2 regions of the Bacillus daqingensis genome follow, and region 1 is predicted to be linked to the other one. Evidence: a T-box and tRNA genes for the amino acid it is inferred to sense, from the RefSeq annotation. Region 1 holds a T-box; the other holds one or more tRNA genes.

The links. The T-box of region 1 lies ahead of ACFO4L_RS12725 (valine--tRNA ligase). A T-box ahead of a tRNA ligase gene usually reads a tRNA of that ligase, here a tRNA-Val.
Region 2: it encodes a tRNA-Val, which carries the amino acid that the T-box ahead of ACFO4L_RS12725 (valine--tRNA ligase) is inferred to sense. The anticodon was not compared.

What each region holds. Positions count from the first base shown of each region.
Region 1 is NZ_JBHSGK010000013.1:290,414-295,837, forward strand. It holds gene ACFO4L_RS12725 (valine--tRNA ligase) at 1-1,532, opposite strand, end outside; T-box leader at 1,584-1,809, opposite strand; gene ACFO4L_RS12730 (NUDIX hydrolase) at 1,840-2,310, opposite strand; gene hemL (glutamate-1-semialdehyde 2,1-aminomutase) at 2,471-3,766, opposite strand; gene hemB (porphobilinogen synthase) at 3,787-4,758, opposite strand; gene ACFO4L_RS12745 (uroporphyrinogen-III synthase) at 4,760-5,424, opposite strand, start outside.
Region 2 is NZ_JBHSGK010000003.1:242,080-247,503, forward strand. It holds gene ACFO4L_RS02465 (YjcG family protein) at 1-472, opposite strand, end outside; gene ACFO4L_RS02470 (phosphatidylglycerophosphatase A family protein) at 636-1,193, shown strand; gene ACFO4L_RS02475 (hypothetical protein) at 1,367-1,540, shown strand; tRNA gene ACFO4L_RS02480 (tRNA-Val) at 1,595-1,669, shown strand; gene nfsA (oxygen-insensitive NADPH nitroreductase) at 2,019-2,765, opposite strand; gene ACFO4L_RS02490 (potassium channel family protein) at 3,134-3,793, opposite strand; gene ACFO4L_RS02495 (mechanosensitive ion channel family protein) at 3,944-5,053, shown strand; gene ACFO4L_RS02500 (HD-GYP domain-containing protein) at 5,082-5,424, shown strand, end outside.

The sequences.
Region 1 (5,424 bases):
TCTTTAAACGGCCGCTCATCGGTAAAGTGTTTCCCTTGGAAAATCATGCGTGCCACCCAGAAGTAAATAATGTCATAGCCGGTTACGAGCGTATCAGTCGGATAGTAGCGTTTAAAGTCATCCGCCTGCTCATCCGGCCAGCCCATCGTCGAAAACGGCCATAGCGCAGAAGAGAACCACGTGTCGAGAACGTCTTCGTCCTGCTCCCAGTTCTCCGCATCCTTTGGCGCCGTGCGTCCGACGTAGATTTCTCCGGTTTCCTTATGATGCCATGCCGGAATCCGGTGACCCCACCAGAGCTGGCGGGAAATGCACCAGTCACGTATATTTTCGATCCAGTGCATATACGTCTTCTCGAAGCGGTCCGGTACGAAGTGAACCTTGCCGTCCTGTTTTTGCAGCTCAATCGCCTGCTCAGCAAGCGGCCCCATTTTAACGAACCACTGCGTGGACAAATACGGCTCTACGACCGCGCCGCTGCGCTCAGAGTGGCCGACGCTGTGATCATGGTCTTCGATCTGAAACAGAATACCGTCTGCCTGCAGGTCCTGTACAATCTGCTTGCGGCAGTCGAACCGGTCCAGCCCTTCGTAACGTCCGGCATTTTCATTCATCACGCCGCCTTCGTCCATTACAAGAACACGTTCAAGGTCATGGCGATTGCCGATCTCAAAGTCGTTTGGATCGTGCGCCGGCGTGATTTTAACCGCACCGGAACCGAAGTCACGATCAACGTAGTCGTCTGCCACAATCGGAATTTCCCGTCCGACGATTGGAAGCTTTACCGTTTTGCCAATCAGATGTGCATAACGCTCGTCCTTCGGATGCACAGCGACAGCCGTATCTCCGAGCATCGTCTCCGGCCGCGTCGTGGCTACCTCAATCGAACCTTCCCCATCGGCAAGCGGGTAGCGCATATGATAAAACGCGCCTTTCACATCTTCGTAAATGACTTCGATATCCGAAAGTGCTGTTTTCGTCGATGGATCCCAGTTAATAATGTATTCGCCGCGGTAAATCAGACCTTCTTCATACAGGCGGACGAACACTTCCTTTACAGCATCCGACAAGCCGTCATCGAGGGTGAACCGCTCACGAGAATAGTCGAGGGAAAGCCCCATTTTAGACCACTGATCACGGATAAATGACGCGTACTCTTCTTTCCAGTCCCAGCTTTTAGCAAGGAATGCTTCACGACCGAGATCATGACGGCTGATGCCTTCCTCGCGCAGCTTGCCTTCTACCTTCGCCTGTGTCGCAATTCCGGCATGATCCATACCCGGAAGCCAGAGGGCATCGTATCCCTGCATGCGCTTCGTGCGGATCAAGATGTCCTGCAGCGTCGTGTCCCAGGCGTGACCGAGGTGCAGCCTTCCCGTTACGTTCGGCGGCGGAATAACTACCGTGTAAGGCGTTGCTTCCGGATTTTTTCCTGCCTCAAAAAACTTTCCCTCCACCCAGTAGCTGTACCATTTTGATTCAACCGCCTGCGGATCGTATTTCGGCGGCATGGAAACCTGTTTTTCATCCATCTAAATCATCCTCTCTCCCAGTTATGTGCGCATACAAAAAGCCCTCTTGTCTGAAAGGACGAAGAGGGCTGTCTCCCGCGGTACCACCTTTGTTCACCGGAGCATTCCCCCGGTACACTCACGGCCTTAACGCGGCTGATTCGTCCGAGTGTTTCCACGCGGCTGCTCCGGAGCGACCTTCGGATGTTCCTTCCGGGAAAGCCTCACAGCGGCCGGTGCGGCCGGCTTTCCTCTCTGGCGGAATTTCCATCCTACTCTTCTCCATCGGTGCATTCTGATTTTATTCTACAACGGTCCGTTGCCGGAATCAACCTCGTTTACGATCTGTTGCATGATCTGCAAACAGACCGAGAAAATACCGGTGGGAACGCCTCAGCTTTTCGGGCAGTGCAGTGAGCGGAAAGTAACGGAGCTCCAGCGTCTCTTCGTCCCCGTCCGATAACGGCTGTGCAGGATCGGCGCACGTATACAGCGCGGTCACTGCATAATAGGGGTCGCCGTTCGGTGCCTCCACAAAATAGTCTTCGCCGGAGAAGACGTTGAAGAGCTGCAGATCCTGCTTCCGAATTGTGACACCCGTTTCTTCTTCCACTTCGCGTACGGCCGTTTCTTCGTAGCTCTCTCCCGGCTCCATCAGACCGCCCGGAAGCCCCCAATCTCCATCCTCGCGCTTTTGCAGCAGAATTTCTCCGTCCGGAGTATGTATAATAACGGCGGAGCCAGGCAGCAGCAGCGTTTCCTGACCGACCTTCTCCCGTATTCGTTTCACGTAGCTCATGCAGGTTCTCCCTTCTGTCTTTTCGACGTTTCACGCAGGACCGCGTGCGACAGTTAGTTTCCATCCGTCAAGTCTCACGCTGTTCGACTAATCCGGTCTTCTAAGCCCTGCATGCTGCAAAGCGGCCTGCTGACGCGCAGACCGCTCTTCATACCTTATCCTAACCGCGTTCTGCAGCGATTGTCTGAAACGCCTTTTCCGCTGCTTCCAGCGTCAGGTCAATGTCTTCCTCCGTATGTTTCGTAGAAAGAAACAACCCTTCAAACTGTGACGGCGGCAGTGATACGCCGTTTTCTAGCATCAGGTTGAAGAAACGGCTGAACATGTCGAGATCCGACGTTTTCGCCGTTTCAAAGTTCTTCACCTTCTCATTTGTAAGGAAAAAGCCGACCATGGAGCCTGCACGAGTCGTCCAGTGCGGAATGCCGTGCTTTTCAGCCGCAGCTGCCAGTCCTTTTTCAAGCTTATCGCCAATCTGGTCGAAGTAGGTATAGCTTTCCGGCGTCAGCTGGCGAATCGTTTCGTAGCCTGCCGTCATAGCAAGCGGATTTCCGGACAGGGTGCCTGCCTGGTAAATCGGTCCGGCCGGCGCAATCTGCTCCATAATGTCCCGACGTCCGCCAAATGCTCCAGCTGGCAGGCCGCCGCCGATCACCTTGCCTAAGCACGTGAGATCAGGCGTCACACCGAGCTCTCCCTGTGCACAGTTGTAGCCGACGCGGAAGCCGGTCATCACTTCATCAAAGATGAGCAGGGACCCGTGTTCATTCGTCAGCTCCCGAATACCTTCCAGATAGCCTTCCTCAGGCCTTACTACACCCATGTTGCCCGTCACCGGCTCCAAAATCACACCCGCGATTTCATTGCCGAATTTTTCAAAAGCGAGCTTGAGGCTTTCGAGATCGTTGTAGGGAACCGTCAGCGTATTCGCTGCCACTTCCTCTGGTACGCCGGGACTGTCCGGAAGGCCGAGTGTCGCCACGCCGGAGCCTGCTTTAATCAGCAGAGAATCTCCGTGCCCGTGGTAGCAGCCTTCGAACTTGACGATCTTGCTGCGTCCCGTGTATCCGCGCGCAAGCCGCAGCGCGCTCATCGTCGCTTCGGTGCCGGAGCTCGTCATGCGGACCACCTCGACAGAAGGAACACGCTCAATTACAAGCTCCGCAAGCTTCGTTTCCATTTCATGGGGAGCGCCAAAGCTTGTGCCTTTATCCGCCATGTCTTTCACCGCGTCGATCACCTGATCATCCGCGTGACCGTGCACGAGCGGCCCCCAGGAAAGCACGTAGTCGATGTATTCGTTGCCGTCTACGTCCCAGAGTCTGGAGCCTTTTCCTTTTTCAAAATAAACCGGATCGCGTCCGACCGAGTTAAACGCGCGGACCGGCGAGTTCACGCCCCCCGGCATGAGGGGCTTTGCTTCTTGAAATGCTTCTGATGATTTGTTCCAGTTCATGTTTTCACCCCGCAATAGAATTAATTCTGCAGCCAGCGTGCGATATCTTTGGAGAAATACGTAAGGATCAGATCAGCTCCTGCACGCTTCATGCTCGTTATTTTTTCCAGTACGACCGCCTTTTCATCGATCCAGCCGTTTTCGGCAGCCGCTTTGATCATGGAATATTCTCCGCTCACGTTATACGCCACAATCGGCAGCTGTTCGCGCTCCCGGATGTCGCGGATAATGTCGAGATAGGAAAGAGCCGGCTTTACAATCAGAAAGTCTGCCCCTTCCTGCACGTCTGATCGTGCTTCCCGAAAAGCTTCGCGCCGGTTCGCCGGGTCCATCTGATACGTCTTCCGGTCCCCGGACTGCGGGGAAGAGTGGGCAGCGTCCCGGAACGGGCCGTAGAAGGCAGACGCGTATTTTACCGCATAGCTCATCACCGGAACGTGCTTAAATCCGGCTTCATCTAACCCGGAGCGAATCGCTGTTACAAATCCATCCATCATGTTGGACGGTGCAATGATATCTGCTCCAGCCTCTGCCTGAGAAACAGCCGTTTTGACGAGAAGATCAAGCGATTCATCGTTAAGAATCTCGCCGTCTTCCACGACGCCGCAGTGGCCGTGATCGGTAAACTGGCACAGGCACGTATCCGCAATTACCGTCAGTTCTGGGTGTGCAGCTTTTACCTGGCGCACCGCTTTTTGCACAATCCCCTCCGGATCATAGGCACTGGAGCCTACTGCATCCTTTTCAGCCGGGACGCCGAACAAAATGATCGACCGGATGCCGAGATCGACCGCTTCCTGCACTTCGGTATCGACACGGTCCAGCGACCACTGATAAACCCTCGGCATTGATTTCACCGGGTTTTTAATGTCTTCCCCTTCCATCACAAACAGCGGGTAAATCAAATCTTCTGTGTGAAGGTGTGTTTCACGAACGAGATCGCGCATTCCAGCCGACGTTCGCAGACGGCGGTGACGGTCAAATGACTGCATGCTATCGTACTCCTTTGCGTAGTGAAATCAATTCAATCAGCGCTTCCGCCGTATACGTATCCGGCGTCAGTGCTTCTGCATCCGTGAAGCGGCGCAGCTCTTCTTCGGTCTTCGTACCAACGCAGCCGAAAAAAAGACCGGCGTCGCTGCCGCCGAGCTCAAAAAAAGCCCGTACAGCCGTTGGACTGAAAAAGAGCACACCATCCAGGTCAGGCAGCTGCTGCTGGAGCGCTTCCCGGCCGTTCTCATTCGGAATCGTATCGTAAACCGGCAGATCGATCACGTTTCTGCCCCGGTTCATCAAATAATCGCGTAAGTAGGTTCTTGCTTTGGCGCTGCGCGGATAAAGCACAACGTCCCCCTCGCTCGTAGCCACTTCCAGCGCCGCAGCCAGGTGCTCGGCGTCATACACGTCCGGCACGAGCGATACAGGATAGCCGGCTTCCCGGCAGGCGTGCGCCGTTTTCTCTCCGACACAGGCCGTTTTTTCAGGAGCCCCGGCGCCGCTTTCCTTCCACCAGGTGACGCTGTTGACGCTCGTAAACGCCACCCAGCTGTTCGCTGGTTCCGGCAATTGCGCCGGAAGCATCTGAATGCGGATAAGCGGCAGTGACACAGGCTCCATTCCGGCACGTCGGATCAGATCTGCGACCGGCTGCTGTTGAT
Region 2 (5,424 bases), on a different contig from region 1:
TTCCGTTATCCAGCTGATACAGCAGGGAAAAACGATCGACCATTTCCTCATGCTGGATGGACTCCAGTTTCAGGCGGCCGAAAACATCTGATAGTTCATCGTAATTCATTTCCTGCCCGATGGTAATGTGGGGGACGAAAGGATGCTCACGCTCGCGCTCCAGCGGACCTTCATTTAATTTCTGCTGAAGGTCGCGAAGCTCTTCCGTTTCCGCTATTTTCATGTAAAGTGTGTTCGTGACAGGGTAGAAGCTGCTGTATCGAAGCACCTCGAGCTTAAAAGGTTCTGAACGCTCTGCAACCTTGCGGACTTCCTTTACAAAATCACCAAGCTCGGACTCCTTCATGTCGAATGGGTCCTTCAGTGTCAGGTGAGGGGGGACCATTGAATATTTTGTATCATAGCGCTTGCGGTAGGAATTAGCTATATCCTGTAGTTTTTTGGATGGAAAGACAGCAATACCGTATCTCATCGTCATCAGCCTCCTCAAATGCGTCATTTGCTGTATTCATCATAATATATTTTGGGTATATTTACAAAAGTCGTTTGTATGAAAGAAGCATTTTCTTTTGAAGCAGGAATTTCGGCTCATCATGCGGAATATGTTAAGATCAGCAGTATGAGGAGTGATGCAGATGAAGAAACAACCAATTAAATCGCACGTCGTTGAAAAAGCAGCACGGGAGCTGTTAAAAGAGCGAGGCGTATCAATAGAGGAAATTGCGGATATCGTGTTTGAGATGCAATCCAAATACAGCGAGTCGCTGACAAGAGAGGACTGTATTGAAAGCGTTGACGCTGTGCTTGAAAAACGTGAAATTCAGCATGCGGTACTGGTAGGAATTGAACTGGACAAGCTGGCTGAAGAAAATAAGCTGTCAGAGCCGCTGCAGTCGATCGTTGAATCTGACGAAGGGTTGTTCGGTGTAGATGAAACGATTGCGATCGGATCGGTCTTCGGATACGGGAGTATTGCCGTTACTACATTCGGTTATTTGGATAAAGAAAAAATCGGGATCATCAAAAAGCTGGATTCGAAATCGGGAGGTCACGTGCACACCTTTCTTGATGACCTTGTATGCAGCATAGCAGCAAATGCGTCAAGCAGGCTCGCACACCGGATCAGAGACAGGGAAGAACATCTTGATCAAAAAGAAATTGAACACCGCGATCAGGAAGAAAGAATGGCATAACTAGTAATTTTTCCGCCTTTGATTTTGTCTTAGGCGGTTTTTTAACGGACTGAATTCCAGTTTCAGTGGCGTATGGAAGTATATTTGCAGCATGATGTGCAGCGTGCAAGTTGAAGGAACGGCAGGAGACATGCTATTATTTAACAGAAGCTAACAGCAGAGGTGAAAAAACGATGGCTCCACGCTGGATTTACTTTAAGCAGATATTTCCTACTAAATTTCAAGCCAGCTGTACGAAGGCGAAGATTGAGGACAATTGGATGAATGGATACGAAGTCGGGCCGTCTGTAGAAATACGCCGATTAAAAGATGATCGGTATATTGTACGTTATACGTATGACGAATAAACAGGTTGACTAAATAATCTTCCTGCGGTATAATATTAATTGTCGCCGAAACGAGTTCCGTTAGCTCAGCGGGAGAGCACTTGCTTGACAGGCAAGGGGTCACTGGTTCAAATCCAGTACGGAACACCATTTATATACATTCAAACTGTCAGTCCATCAAGTGGACTGACAGTTTTTTATTGATTATTTCAATTCCTGCTAATTAAAAGAAGCGGCCGAAAAGTCGTCCGCTTCACTAGATCGATTCGAATACTTTAGAAGATTCAATATAAGAGAAAGCCTGTTCAGCTAAGCAAGCACGTTAAAGCATGTACTTTCAGATCTGCTCTCGGCACAGAAAGAACCGTGCAGCTTTTAGGGAAGGGCTGCTTGTACCTCTGGATAACATTGTTATCATTTTATAGCGGGATTGACAGAAGCCAAGCCATTATCGTGCTGAAACAGGCTTTGGCTGCAACCAGCGAACGTATTTGAAGGTTCAGTGTCGATTATAGCCTTTATCTTCAAGAAATTGCTTCATGTGCGGTCGTTTAACGTCCTTTAACAATCCACTGACCTGCTCTGTCCAGCGGTCTGATCTGCTGCCACCTGTCCGTTCTTTATAGTAGGCAGATATGGTATCGTTGTATGCTTTAAGCTGTTCAGCGTGCACTTCAGCATCTGGATAAACATTTTCAAAGTAAACGCCCTCAACTGGAAGACGGGGCTTCCGATCAGGATCTGCCTCGGGAACGCCCACTGCCAGTCCAAAGAGAGGGATAACATAATTTGGTAATTGCAAGAGGTTGGAAACTTCTGCAATATTGTTTCGAAGCCCTCCTATATAACAGATACCAAGCCCCATCGATTCAGCTGCAATGGAGCAATTTTGTGCAGCCAAAGCAGCGTCTGTAACGGCGACGATCATTTTTTCGGCAGATTCAACTGCAGGTTTCACCTCTGTCTGTTCCATTTCACCGGCTTGAATATGACGATGAAAATCCGCACAAAATACAAAAAAATGACCATTCTCAGCAACGTAAGGCTGATTACCGGCAAGCTTAGCCAGGGCCTCTTTCTTCGGGCGGTCCGTTATACCCATAATGGAATAAGCTTGCACAAAGCTGGATGTGGATGCCATTTGAGCGGCTTCTACAAGCGTGCGAATAACGTCCGGCGATAACGGTTCATCTTTCAGTTTTCTGACGGAGCGGTGGTTCAAAAGCAGTTGCACGGTTTCATTCATGTTCATCAGTCCTTTACTTTTCAGTCGTTCATATTGTAGCATTTATGTGAACGTTAAACGAGAACGACGCAGTCAGCTGGAAAATATGTCATAATCGGTATAGCATCAGCCAAAGAGGTGTAGAAGATGGAAATTGTTAAGAAAGTGATCATTTTAATTTTGCTGGCAGCATCAGGCGGTCTTGCGATAACATTTGCCGTGCTGTCTGTACTCGCTGTACTGGAAGCGCTTTGATAAAAGAAACTAGTTCTGCAGTTAAAAAACGAGTGCCGGAGGTCATATGACGATCTCCGGCACTCGTTTTTGAATAGACACAGTCTTCGGACAGCAAATGGTGAATATGGATGAACGCCGGATCCGCGGGGAAATCAGCTCAGTTCACCTTCACGGAACCGCCGGAGATCGCGCTTATCGCCGATTAAAATTAAAATATCTCCTTCTTTTATCGGCTCGGCGGGATCTGGCGTAACGTCGACCTGATGTTTCTGTTTTACGGCCATCACTGTACAGCCGTAGCGCTTTCGAGGATCCAGTTCAATCAACGTTTTACCAGCCACCTTTTTTGTTGCAAGCATTTCAATAATAGAATAATCAGCAGATAAATCGATATAATCCAGCACTGTATCTGATGTGAGGTATGCAGCGATTCTGCTTCCCATTTCTTTTTCCGGATGGAAGATCCGGTCTGCGCCAATTTTATCCAGTACTTTATGGTGATAGTCATTTTGTGCTTTTACCCATACGTTTGGAACCTGCTGATCTTTAACGTGCAGCGTCGTCAAAATGCTTGCCTGGATATCATCGCCTATTGCGACAATTACATGATCAAAGTTGCGTATGCCTATTTTCTCTAGAAAAGCCTCATCTGTACCGTTACCGACAAACGTTTCTGTAGTAAAAGATCTCGCTGTTGAAAGCTTTTTTTCATCTGTATCAATCGCAATGACTTCGTGACCCATGTGATAAAGCTCACGGCAGATACTGGATCCAAATCGGCCCATTCCAATAATGGCAAATTGTTTTTTCATAGTTGCATTCCTTCTTTATTAGTTGATGGAGGAGCTATATGTCAGTCCCGTTACAATCTATTAACGAAAAGAGTATAGCATTTACAGCTTCATTGGAACAAGGTAGACTGATATAGATTAAAGGCACATGCCCATTTGAGGTGAAATGAAATGGAAGAAAACTTTCAGGAAATGCTGCCTGACGTTGTGGAAGATATTCAACAAGCCTTTACGTGGCAGGAATTTGCTGTCGGTATAGGTATATTTTTGTTGTTTCTTATATTTCGAAAGGTATTCACTACGTATATATTTAAATTTATTATTGCGGTTTCAAGGAAAGCCCCAATTGAAACATTAACGAATGTGCTTCTCGCATTTGAGCGGCCGGTGCGTTCTTTCTTTGTGTTTATTGGGATATATGCAGCGTTTGTTTATTATCCAATCGAGGCAGGAACAGAGGATTTTATTAATCAGCTGTTTCGCACGCTGATTATTTTTCACGTAGCCTGGGGGTTGTTTAACCTTACAGCACCCGGTTCGTCCACATTCAACCAAATTGGCAAACGGTTTAAAATTCAGTATGACGATATTTTACTTCCGTTTTTATCTAAGCTGATCCGATTCGCTATTGTCGTCATGGCATTAAGCATTATTGCATCGGAATGGAATTACAACGTGAGCGGATTTGTAGCGGGTCTCGGATTAGGTGGACTGGCGTTTGCTCTTGCGGCTCAGGAGTCCTTATCGAATTTCTTTGGCGGGGTCGTAATCATTACAGAGAAGCCTTTCAAGATGGGTGACTGGATTAAGACGCCATCGGTGGAAGGGTTTGTTGAGGACATTTCCTTCCGTTCAACGAAAGTCAGAACGTTTGAAGATTCGTTAATTACGGTACCCAATTCGACGCTTGCCAATGAGCCGATTGAGAACTGGACAGAAATGGGGAAAAGGCAGATTACGTTTGATATCGGTGTTCATTACGATACTCCTTCTGCTAAAGTCCGGGCCGCAGTTTCTGATATCGATGCGTACTTAAACCGGCATACTGATATTGATGATGAATTGATCATCGTTAAGTTTAACAGCTTTGGCGACAGCAGTTTAAACCTGTTCCTTTATTTCTTTACTAAACCTACGGGATGGGTGGATCACATGAATATTCGTGAAGAAGTGAATTTTGGCGTTTTGGATATTTTGGAGGAGCATGGCGTGCGAATTGCGTATCCGACCCAGACTGTTCATCTTCAACATTCAGCTGAAAAAGCCGATATACACTCCTAGAGGATAAGCAGACAGGAGTGAGAGAAGATTGAGGTATACACCCCTTGAACACGCAGGATCAGGAGAAAAGCTGGCCCGCGACATATTCGCGGTGGATGGCAGAGTGCTTTTGAGTAAAGGAGTTACGCTTACAATCGGCCTCATTTCCAAGCTGCGAGATATGGGAGTGACGGGTGTTTACATGGAGGACAGCCGCTTTGCAGATATTCCTCAGGAAGAGCTGGTATCTGAAACGACGAAACGAAACGTGATGGAGATTCTAGCTGCTTCAGGACCTCTTCTTTCGGGCAGCACCATTCAGGAGTTCCGCGGTCTTTCAGAAACCGTGGAAAATCTGATTGACGAGATTACTGCGAATAAAGATGTGCTCG